DNA from 2 places in the Actinoplanes missouriensis 431 genome. Region 1 is predicted to be linked to the other one. Evidence: riboswitches for the same ligand, from Rfam matches in the RefSeq annotation. Region 1 holds a riboswitch; the other holds the start of a gene.
The links. A riboswitch is a leader RNA that binds a small molecule or an ion and turns the genes downstream of it on or off. The one in region 1 is predicted to bind ZMP and ZTP.
Positions count from the first base shown of each region.

Region 1 (5,907 bases):
GGGTCACCCCGCCCTGCGCGTTCGCTCACCCGGGCGGCTGCGGTGGCTGTGACCTGCAGCATGTCTCCGCCGACGCGCAGCTGCGCTGGAAAGCCGACGTGGTCCGCGACCAGCTCACCCGCCTGGCCGGGATCAACCCCGAAGATCAAGACAAGATTTTTGTACGCGTGGAGCCGTTGCCCACCGCACCCGACCGTCCCGCCACCTCCGGTGACCGGGCCGAACCGGACGCGGAGCGACTGCTCGGATGGCGCAGCCGGGTCCGTTACGCGATCGACGCCCTCGACCGCCCCGGCCTGCTCCAGCACCGGTCGCACCAGGTCGTCCCGATCGACCGCTGTGTGATCGCCCACCCCGCCGTCCAGGAGCTCGACCTGCTGTCCCGCACCTGGCCGGACGCGGACGCGCTGCAGGTGGTCGCCTCCACCGGCGGCGACGTCGCGGTGCTGGCCCGCCCGGCCGGATCGTCCGGCGGCACGGCGGCGGACGATCTCGGCGACGCCCCGGCCGGTGGCACGCTGACCCGCCTCTCCGGTCCGGGCGAGGTGACCGAGATCGCCGGAGGGCGGGCCTGGGCCGTACCCCCGGAAGGGTTTTGGCAGATCCACCCGGCCGCCGCCGACACGCTGGTGGACGCGGTGCTGACGATGCTGGAGCCGGCGCGGGGCGAGGTCTCCTGGGATCTGTACGGCGGCGCCGGCCTCTTCGCGGCGGCCCTGGCAGCCCGCACCGGAGCGCGGACCACCGTGGTCGAGTCGTCACCGGCGGGCGTCGCCGCGGCCCGCCGGAACCTGGCCGGCCTCCCCGAGGTCGAGGTGGTCGAGGCCAAGGTCGACGCGGCCCTCTCCCGCCGCCGCCTGACCGCCCCGGTCGACCTCGTCGTCCTCGACCCACCCCGGGCCGGCGCCGGCGCCAAGGTCGTCCGCGCGGTGGCCGCAGCCACCCCGCGGGCCGTCGCCTACGTCGCCTGCGACCCGGCAGCCCTGGCCCGGGACCTGAAGACCTTCCGGGCCGAGGGCTGGGCCCCGGTCGAGATCAGAGCCTTCGACTGCTTCCCGATGACCCAGCACGTGGAGTGCGTGGCCCTCCTGCACCGGGTGTGATCACCCCCACCCACCCTGACGTTCAGTCTCGGCAAGAGCACGTAAGCAGGGGGGCGACCCGCAAAACGCCGCCGGTGAGTTGGACGCTGGTTTGCCGACGCCCGCGGGGTGTGCGGGTGGCGGGAAACCAACGGCCAACTCACCGGGTCAAAAGGCCGTTTTGCCGCGAAGCGGAGCCAGCTGGCTCAGCCGGCGCGTTCGGCGGCGCTCACCGCGTTGCGGAAGAGCATCGCGACCGTGGTCGGGCCGACGCCGCCGACGCGGGGGGTGATGGCGCCCGCCACCTCGGCGCAGGACTCGTCGACGTCCGGGAGCAGGCGGCGGCCCTCGTAACGCACGCCCGCGCCGATCACCACGGCCCCCGGCTTCACGTGCTCGGGCTGGATGATGCCTGGTACGCCGGCGGCGGCGATCAGGATCTCGGCGCGCTGGGTGTAGCGCGGCCAGTCCTTCACGCCGGTGTGCACCACGGTGACGGCGGCGTTCGCGGTGGGGCGTTTCTGGGCGAGCAGCATGGCAAGCGGGCGGCCCAGCGTGGCACCGCGGCCGAGGATGACGACCTCGCGACCGGAGATCTCGACGCCGTGGAAGGCGAGCAGCGCCTCGATGCCGGCCGGGGTGCACGGCAGCGGCCCGGGCAGCCCGACCGCGAGCCGGCCCATGTTGAGCGGGTGCATGCCGTCGACGTCCTTGTCGGGGTCGAGCGTCTGCAGCGCCGCGTCGTAGTCCAGGTGGGCCGGGATCGGGTACTGGATGAGGACGCCGTGCACGTCCTTGTCGTCGTTGAAGCCGGCGATCACCCGGAGCAGGTCGGCCTGCGTGACGTCGCCGCTGAGGTGCTCGTGCGGGGAGGAGAAGCCCAGCTCGGCGGCCTGCTTCTGTTTGATCCGGATGTAACCGGCGCTGGCGTCGTCGTCGCCGACCAGGATGGTGGCGAGGCTCGGCTGGACGCCGCGGTCCTTGAGCGCGGCGACCCGCTGCCGGACGTCGGCGAGCACGGACTCGGCGACGGGAGCGCCGGGAAGAAGACGAGCGGACATACGCGTGACCCCCGCGGGAGCCCAGGCGGTCGACTCTCCGCAACGAGCTCCCCGATGGTTGAACCATCCCCGTGCCGCCAGTCGCTGCGTGACCTCCAGGATGCCCGACCATCGGTACGGCCGGCCAGCCGGGGTGACCGGTTGCGAGGATGTGGAGGTTGTGTGGAGGATCGGCATCGGCCGTTCGCGTAAGGTGCGCCACGGCGGAGCACCGATAGACTGCTCCCTCATGAGCGACTCCCCCTCGACCCCGGCCGGCCTGCTGGCGAGCATCACCGAGCCCGGTGATCTCAAGCGACTGACCCCGGAGCAGCTGACCCTGCTCGCGGCCGAGATTCGTGACTTCCTCGTCGCCAAGGTGTCGCGGACCGGCGGCCACCTCGGTCCGAACCTCGGCGTGGTCGAGATGACCCTCGCGATGCACCGTGTCTTCGACTCACCGCGCGACAAGATCCTCTTCGACACCGGCCACCAGTCGTACGTGCACAAGATGGTGACCGGCCGTCAGGACGGCTTCGACCTGCTGCGCCAGCGGGGTGGCCTCACCGGCTACCCGAGCCAGGCCGAGAGCGAGCACGACCTGATCGAGAACTCGCACGCCTCCACCGCCCTGTCCTACGCCGACGGCCTGGCCAAGGCGTTCGCGCTGCGCGGCGAGGAGCGGCACGTGGTGGCCGTGGTCGGCGACGGCGCGCTGACCGGTGGCATGTGCTGGGAGGCGTTGAACAACATCGCCGCCACGAAGAACCGGCTGGTCATCGTCGTCAACGACAACGGCCGGTCGTACGCGCCGACCATCGGCGGCCTGGCCGACCACCTCTCCACGCTGCGGCTGAACCCGGGCTACGAGAAGGTGCTCGACCTGGTCAAGGACGCGCTGGGCCAGACGCCCGTGGTGGGCAAGCCGGTCTTCGAGGTGCTGCACGCGGTCAAGAAGGGCATCAAGGACGCGGTCAGCCCGCAGCCGATGTTCGAGGACCTCGGCCTGAAGTACATCGGGCCGGTGGACGGCCACGACCAGCAGGCGATGGAGTCGGCGCTGCGCCGCGCCAAGGGCTTCAACGCCCCGGTGATCGTGCACGCGGTGACCCGCAAGGGCTACGGTTACCTCCCCGCCGAGCAGGACGAGGCGGACTGCCTGCACGGTCCGGGCGCGTTCGACCCGCAGACCGGCGCGCTGACCGCGAAGCCGTCGCTGAAGTGGACGAAGGTCTTCTCCGAGGAGCTGGTCCGGATCGCCGACGAGCGGCCGGACGTGGTGGGTATCACCGCCGCGATGGCCGAGCCGACCGGCATCGCCGCGCTGGCGAAGAAGTACCCGGAGCGGACCTACGACGTGGGCATCGCCGAGCAGCACGCGGCGACGAGCGCGGCCGGCCTGGCGATGGGCGGGCTGCACCCGGTGGTGGCGGTCTACGCCACGTTCCTGAACCGCGCGTTCGACCAGGTGCTGCTCGACGTGGCGATGCACCGGCTGCCGGTGACGTTCGTGCTGGACCGGGCCGGGATCACCGGGCCGGACGGGCCGAGCCACTACGGCATGTGGGACATGAGCGTCTTCGGCGTGGTGCCGGGCCTGCGGATCGCCGCCCCGCGGGACGCCGAGACCCTGCGTGAGGAGCTGCGGGAGGCGGTCGCGGTCGACGACGGCCCGACGATCGTGCGCTTCCCGACCGGCTCGGTCGCCCCGGCCACCCCGGCGCTGCGCCGGGTCGGCCAGATCGACGTGCTGCGCGAGGACGAGAGAAAAGACATTCTGCTGGTCGCGGTCGGCTCGTTCGCGGGCCTCGGTCTGGACGCCGCGGAGCGGCTCGCCGAGCAGGGGTACGGCGTGACCGTCGTTGACCCGCGCTGGGTCCGCCCGGTGCCGATCGAGCTGACCGGCCTGGCCGCGGCCCACCGCCTCGTGGTGACCCTGGAGGACGGCGTCCGTACCGGTGGCGTGGGTGACGCGGTGGCGAGCGCCCTGCGGGACGCGGGCGTCGCGGTGCCGCTGCGCGACTTCGGCGTGCCGGTCGGCTTCCACCCGCACGGCACCCGCGCCGAGATCCTCACCGCCCTGGGCCTGACCGCGCAGGACGTCGCCCGCGAGGTGACCGAGACGGTGTCCCGCCTGGACGCCGCTCCGGCCGGGGAGGCGACGGCCGCGGTCTGATCGATCGGCCGATGGGCGATCTCGTTATCCAACCGTTACGTTGGATGGATGGGTGAGCCAGTCGTCATCGATCTCGGGCTGGATCGCGGGGAACCGGAGACATATGAGCAACCGGGGCGGCCGACCACGTCGCCCTGGTTCGCCCCGGCGCTCCTGACCGTTCTCGTGCTCCTGCTCGCCGGGGCGTCCGGGCCGCTGCGCCGGCCGCCGGCGCTCACCCCGCTGCTGAGCATCCCGATCGCCCCCGGCGAGCCCTACGCGATCACCGAGGGCGGCCGGTTGCTCGCCCAGACCGGCGCCACCCTCAGCTCGTACCATCTGCAGAGCGGGGAGCTGCGGTGGAGCGTGCGGCAGGACATGCAGGTCTCCCGGCTGCGCACCGCGGCCGGGATGCTGCTGCTGCGGCCGTTCGGGCGGTTCGCGGTCGGCACCACTGCCCTGTCGCTGTCGACCGGCGGCCACCAGTGGCGCAACCAGCACAACGTGATCAGTTTCGCCGGCACCTCGCTGCTGTTCGCCGTCGACGACGTGCGGACCAGCTCCGGGCCGGGCCGCCGGGTGGAGAACACCGTCCAGGTGATCGACCCGGTGATCGGCGACGTCCGCTGGCAGCTCCACCTGCGCCGGACCGCGGTGCTGCTCGGGGTGCCCGGCCCGGCCGACACCGAGCCCCGGACGCTGCTGATCGGCGACGACCAGGTCGCCGACCTGTACGACACGGCGAACGGCCGGCATCTGGCCTCCCGGAGGTTCCCGGCCGCCGACTACGACCCGGACAACCCGGTGGTCGCCGGGGGCACGCTGCTGCTGCGCCATCCCGGGCCGTCCGGGACCGCGATCTCCGCCTACGACCCGGCGGATCTGCGGCCGCTGTGGACCGTGACCGTGCGGGGCACCGACCGGGTCGTCCCGTGCGGCCTGCTCGCCTGCCTGATCGGCCAGTACGGCGTCCGCGCCGTCGACCCCGCCACCGGGGATCACCGCTGGCAGCGCGGTGACTGGCGGACCGTGGAGCAGGAGGGCACCGCCCTGGTCGGATACGCGGGGCAGGACCCGGTCGCGCTGGCCGACCCGCAGACCGGCGGGACACTGGTGGACCTGTCCGGCTGGGACCTGGTGCCGGGCAGCCCCGGTAACGGGGAGTTACTGGTGACGCGGGACGCCTCCACGAGCACGCGTACCATGGTCGCGATCGCGGCGCCGGACACCCGGCGGCCGCGGCTGCTGGCGGAACTGCCGGCCGGCACCGGCGGCTGCCAGTCCGCACCGGAACGGCTGGTCTGCCGGTCGTCCTTCGGTGAACTGGTCGTCTGGGCCTACCGGACCGCGGCGGGCGCCGGCTGACGACCGCTCACGTGAAGGGTTTCGGTGTGACGCTGATCGACCTGGACCGCGTCCCGGAGCCCGGCCCGGCGGCCGGCCTGCGCCCGCCGCCCCGGCGGTACCGGCACGCCGGCCTGCTGCTCGCGGCGGTCCTGCTGATCACGCTGGGTGGCGCCGCGCCCGGTGCCGCGGTCCGCTGGCGTTACCTGGGCCTGGCCGGGCCGATGGACGTTGTGGAGATGCCGCTGCGGCTGGCCGGGGGAAACGCCTACACCGCCTCGTCGCG
Region 1 is NC_017093.1:7,412,606-7,418,512, reverse strand. Features, by position in the region: gene AMIS_RS33730 (class I SAM-dependent RNA methyltransferase) at 1-1,103, shown strand, start outside; gene AMIS_RS33725 (bifunctional 5,10-methylenetetrahydrofolate dehydrogenase/5,10-methenyltetrahydrofolate cyclohydrolase) at 1,289-2,143, opposite strand; ZMP/ZTP riboswitch at 2,156-2,238, opposite strand; gene dxs (1-deoxy-D-xylulose-5-phosphate synthase) at 2,373-4,298, shown strand; gene AMIS_RS33715 (outer membrane protein assembly factor BamB family protein) at 4,347-5,642, shown strand; gene AMIS_RS33710 (outer membrane protein assembly factor BamB family protein) at 5,669-5,907, shown strand, end outside.

Region 2 (5,907 bases), 1.9 Mb from region 1:
AAACCGGATATGTGTCATAGCTGTCAGGCGTTGCATTTCCGGGGTTGTGGGACCTGCTTATCAGGACTGACATTCTGATGAAGAGTTACAAAGTTATAGGTTAGTTGAACGGTGTGGGAAAGCCGGCCGTAGAGGGTGAGAGCCCCGTAAGCGAAAATCTATGACCTCTTTGCAGTGTTCCCGAGTAGCAGCGGACTCCTAGAATCTGCTGTGAATCTGCCAGGACCACCTGGTAAGGCTGAATACTTCCTGGTGACCGATAGCGGACAAGTACCGTGAGGGAATGGTGAAAAGTACCCCGGGAGGGGAGTGAAATAGTACCTGAAACCGTTCGCCTACAATCCGTCGGAGCCTTAGCGGTAGTGATACTGCGGGGTGACGGCGTGCCTTTTGAAGAATGAGCCTGCGAGTTAGTGGCATGTGGCGAGGTTAACCCGTGTGGGGTAGCCGTAGCGAAAGCGAGTCTGAATAGGGCGCCCAAAGTCGCATGTTCTAGACCCGAAGCGGGGTGATCTAGCCATGGGCAGGTTGAAGCGTGGGTAAGACTACGTGGAGGACCGAACCCACCAACGTTGAAAAGTTGGGGGATGACCTGTGGTTAGGGGTGAAAGGCCAATCAAACTCCGTGATAGCTGGTTCTCCCCGAAATGCATTTAGGTGCAGCGTCGCGTGTTTCTTGCCGGAGGTAGAGCACTGGATGGTCTAGGGGGCCCACAAGCTTACTGAAATCAGCCAAACTCCGAATGCCGGTAAGTGAGAGCGCGGCAGTGAGACTGCGGGGGATAAGCTTCGTAGTCGAGAGGGAAACAGCCCAGATCGCCAGCTAAGGCCCCTAAGCGTGTGCTAAGTGGAAAAGGATGTGGGATCGCATGGACAACCAGGAGGTTGGCTTAGAAGCAGCCACCCTTTAAAGAGTGCGTAATAGCTCACTGGTCAAGTGGTTCCGCGCCGACAATGTAGCGGGGCTCAAGCACACCGCCGAAGCTGTGGCATTCACACTTTGCTCGACTCAATCTTTCGGGGTTGAGCCCAAGCGTGTGGATGGGTAGGGGAGCGTCGTGTTGCGGGTGAAGCGGCGGAGTGATCCAGCCGTGGACGCTACACGAGTGAGAATGCAGGCATGAGTAGCGAATGAAGGGTGAGAACCCCTTCCGCCGGATGACCAAGGGTTCCAGGGGCAGGCTAATCCGCCCTGGGTGAGTCGGGGCCTAAGGCGAGGCCGAGAGGCGTAGTCGATGGATAACGGGTTGATATTCCCGTACCCGCGTAGAAGCGCCCAAGACGAACCTCATAGTACTAACTACTTGATCAATTCAATGGCTTCGGCCGGCGATGCGGGAGACTAGGACCTCTGTGGGTAGTAGTTTAGCGATGGGGTGACGCAGGAAGGTAGATGAGCCCGGCCGGTGGTTGTGCCGGGGTAAGCGTGTAGGCCGGTGTGTAGGCAAATCCGCACACCATACAGGCTGAGACGTGATGCCGAGCCGTTCTGGTGAAGTCATTGATCCTATGCTGCCGAGAAAAGCCTCTAGCGAGCTTCGAGCGGCCCGTACCCTAAACCGACACAGGTGGTCAGGTAGAGAATACCGAGGCGACGGGTGAACTGTGGTTAAGGAACTCGGCAAATTGCCCCCGTAACTTAGGGAGAAGGGGGGCCGGACGCGTGAAGCCCCTTGCGGGTGGAGCGTGGTATGGCCGCAGAGAGCAGGGGGAAGCGACTGTTTACTAAAAACACAGGTCCATGCGAAGTCGTAAGACGATGTATATGGACTGACGCCTGCCCGGTGCTGGAACGTTAAGGGGACCTGTTAGCCCGTGAGGGCGAAGCGGAGAACTTAAGCGCCAGTAAACGGCGGTGGTAACTATAACCATCCTAAGGTAGCGAAATTCCTTGTCGGGTAAGTTCCGACCTGCACGAATGGCGTAACGACTTCCCCACTGTCTCAACCACAGGCCCGGCGAAATTGCAGTACGAGTAAAGATGCTCGTTACGCGCGGCAGGACGGAAAGACCCCGGGACCTTTACTATAGCTTGACATTGGTATCCGAATTTAATTGTGTAGGATAGGTGGGAGCCGGTGAAGCTCGGACGCCAGTTCGGGTGGAGGCATTGTTGAAATACCACTCTGTTGGGTTTGGGTATCTAACTTGCGGCCCTGATCGGGTCGAGGGACAGTGTCTGGTGGGTAGTTTAACTGGGGCGGTTGCCTCCTAAAGGGTAACGGAGGCGCCCAAAGGTTCCCTCAGCCTGGTTGGCAATCAGGTGTTGAGTGTAAGTGCATAAGGGAGCTTGACTGTGAGACTGACGGGTCGAGCAGGGACGAAAGTCGGGACTAGTGATCCGGCACTTGCGTGTGGAAGCGGTGTCGCTCAACGGATAAAAGGTACCCCGGGGATAACAGGCTGATCTTCCCCAAGAGTCCATATCGACGGGATGGTTTGGCACCTCGATGTCGGCTCGTCGCATCCTGGGGCTGTAGCAGGTCCCAAGGGTTGGGCTGTTCGCCCATTAAAGCGGTACGCGAGCTGGGTTTAGAACGTCGTGAGACAGTTCGGTCCCTATCCGCCGTGCGCGTTGGATACTTGAGAAGGGCTGTCCCTAGTACGAGAGGACCGGGACGGACGAACCTCTGGTGTGCCAGTTGTTCTGCCAAGGGCACGGCTGGTTGGCTACGTTCGGAAGGGATAACCGCTGAAAGCATCTAAGCGGGAAGCCTGCTTCGAGATGAGGTATCCCACCACCTTGAGTGGGTAAGGCTCCCAGGAGACTACTGGGTTGATAGGCCGGAGATGTAAGCACGGTAACGTGTTGAGTTGACCGGTACTAATAGGCCGAGGGCTTAACCACTCTAAACATTGCGCTTGCGTCCACTGTGTGATTCACAGCAAACGAACAACCACCCCGGTTGATTTTCATCGGGTTGCTGGTTGCGGTTTGTTGGCAGTTGTTTCGGTGGTCATAGCGGTGGGGAAACGCCCGGTTACATTCCGAACCCGGTAGCTAAGCCCTCCAGCGCCGATGGTACTGCACTCGGGAGGGTGTGGGAGAGTAGGACGCCGCCGGACTCAACGTAGAAAAGGCCCACCCGGTCACCCGGGTGGGCCTTTTTCTGTTTGGTGGAGGAAAATCACGGCGCCGGTCCGTGCGGACAGCCGGTATGCTTGGCCCGGGCCGTGACTGGCGCGTTCGGATGGTTGACCATCGGGGAGCGGCTCCGTCGAGACGACGACTTGCCGTGCGCCTGGGCCTCTTCGCTACGTGATAGGGAGGTCCACTGTGTCTAACTCAAACCATGCTGAGCTGAATGCTGAATCCACCGCTTTCCGCGCTGCGCTCGAGGTGGTCCGCTCGGTTGAGCCCCGGATCGCCGACGCGATCGCCCAGGAGCTCACCGACCAGCGCGAGTCGCTGAAGCTGATCGCCAGTGAGAACTACGCGTCGCCGGCCGTGCTGCTGGCGATGGGCAACTGGCTGTCCGACAAGTATGCCGAGGGCACCATCGGCCGCCGCTTCTACGCCGGCTGCCAGAACGTGGACACCATCGAGTCGATCGCTGTCGAGCACGCGAAGGCCCTGTTCGGCGCGCCGTATGCGTATGTTCAGCCGCACTCCGGCATCGACGCGAACCTGGTGGCCTACTGGGCCATTCTTGCCGACCGCGTCGAGGTGCCCTACCTCAAGAAGTTCGAGAAGCGGCAGATCAACGACCTGACCGACGCCGAGTGGGCGGAGCTTCGTCAGGCGTTCGGCAACCAGCGGCTGCTCGGCATGTCCCTGGACGCCGGCGGTCACCTGACCCACGGGTTCCGGCCGAACATCTCCGGCAAGATGTTCGACCAGCGCAGCTACGGCGTCGACCCGGCGACCGGCCAGATCGACTACGCGAAGCTGCGGGAGACGGCGAAGGAGTTCAAGCCCGCGGTGATCGTGGGCGGCTATTCCGCGTACCCCCGGAAGGTCAATTTCGCGGCGATGCGCGAGATCGCTGACGAGGTGGGCGCGACCTTCATGGTCGACATGGCGCACTTCGCCGGTCTGGTGGCGGGTGGCGTGTTCACCGGTGACTTCAACCCGATCCCGCACGCGCACATCGTCACGACCACCACGCACAAGAGCCTGCGCGGACCGCGCGGTGGCGCAGTCTTCTGCCAGCCGGAGCTGTCGTCGCAGGTCGACCGTGGCTGCCCGATGGTGCTCGGTGGCCCGCTGCCGCACGTGATGGCGGCCAAGGCCATCGCGTTCGCGGAGGCGCGCCGGCCGGAGTTCTCGTCGTACGCACAGCAGATCGTCTCGAACAGCCAGGCGCTCGCCGAGGGTCTGCTCAAGCGTGGTGTGCAGCTGGTCTCCGGTGGCACGGACAACCACCTCGTGCTGCTCGACGTGCACCCGTTCGGCATCACCGGCCGTCAGGCCGAGCAGGCGCTGCTGGACAGCGGCATCGTCACGAACCGCAACGCGATCCCGTCGGACCCGAACGGCGCGTGGTACACGTCCGGCATCCGGGTCGGCACCCCGGCGCTGACCAGCCGTGGCCTCGGCGCCGCGGAGATGGACCAGATCGCTGAGCTGATCCACACGGTGCTCAGCAACACCAGCCCGGCCGAGGGCTCGAAGGCGAAGTTCACCCTGGACCCGGCGCTGTCCGACCGGGTGAGCAAGCAGGCGACGGAGCTGCTGGCGCCGTTCCCGCTCTACCCCACGGTCAGCCTCTGACCTGTTTTCCGAACCGCCTCTCCCCTCGGGAGGGGCGGTTCGTCGTTTCTGGCGGAAGGCGGCAATCGCCGCCCCTAGATCGAGATTTCTCCGCTGCCTCGCGCGATGAGGGTCGTCGCCACCCGGATCACGCGCGGCGGGCCGTCGTGCCCGTCGATGCGCTCGAAGAGGGCGCCGGCGGCCACGCGGCCGATCCGCGCCGGGTGCTGCGCCACCACGGTGACCGCGGGTTCCAGCAGGTCGGCGAGGGGGAAGTCGTCGAAGCCGACGAGCGCGACCAGGTGATGCCGGCCGAGCCGACGCAGCGCCCGGACTGCCCCCACGGTAATCAGGTTCTGACTGGTGAAGAGCGCCGTCGGCGGGTCGGGCCGGCGTAGCAGGGTGATCGTGGCGCGCTCGGCGGCCGCTTCGCCGCGGATGTCGTGCACCACCGGTCCGGGCCGGTCGCCGAGCGCTTGCAGATAGCCGCGGAAACGTTCGCGGGCGGTCGGTATCCGCTGGCAGTCGCCGAGGAACGCGATCCGCCGGTGGCCGTGCGCGACGAGATGCCGGACCGCCGCGGCGGCGCCCGCGATGTTCGTGGAAACCACGGTGTCGGCCAGGAATCCGGTCGGCTGACGGTCCACGAAGACGATCGGGGTGCCGCTGAACCGGCTCAGGTAACCCTGATCAGAACCGGTCGGGGCGACGATGAGCCCGTCGGTCTGCCGTTGCCGGAACGCGCGTGCCAGCTCTCGCTCCCGGCGCTCGTCCTCGCCGAGGCTGCCGGTCAGCACGTGCACCCCGCGGCTGTGCGCCTCCTCTTCGATCGCCCGGTGCAGCACGCCGGAGAACGGGTTGGACACGTCCTCCAGCAGCACGCCGATCGTCCTGGTGCGACGGTCGTTGCGGCGCAGCATGCTGGCGCCCAGGTGGGGGCGGTAGTCCAGGGACTCGACGGCGGCGCGTACCCGGGCGGCGAGGTCCGGGGTGACCGTGGGCTCGCCGTTCACCACGCGCGAGACCGTCTTGAGGCTCACACCGGCGGTGCGTGCCACGTCGTTCATCGTCGGCCGTGCCATGACGACTCCCCGCATTGATCACTCAACGCAACAGCTTGGAAACTCATTGTTGACACTGCGGGTGGCCGGGCGTCTACTCCAAGACAACGTTGTCTCTCGATGTCCGGTTTCGGAGGAGGCATGCGCCAGCAG
Region 2 is NC_017093.1:497,280-503,186, forward strand. Features, by position in the region: rRNA gene AMIS_RS02350 (23S ribosomal RNA) at 1-2,848, shown strand, start outside; rRNA gene rrf (5S ribosomal RNA) at 2,950-3,066, shown strand; ZMP/ZTP riboswitch at 3,165-3,255, shown strand; gene AMIS_RS02360 (glycine hydroxymethyltransferase) at 3,278-4,714, shown strand; gene AMIS_RS02365 (LacI family DNA-binding transcriptional regulator) at 4,789-5,775, opposite strand; gene AMIS_RS02370 (sugar ABC transporter substrate-binding protein) at 5,896-5,907, shown strand, end outside.
Region 2: it holds a riboswitch for ZMP and ZTP, as region 1 does, so the genes downstream of both, AMIS_RS02360 (glycine hydroxymethyltransferase) here and AMIS_RS33725 (bifunctional 5,10-methylenetetrahydrofolate dehydrogenase/5,10-methenyltetrahydrofolate cyclohydrolase) in region 1, are expected to answer to the same signal.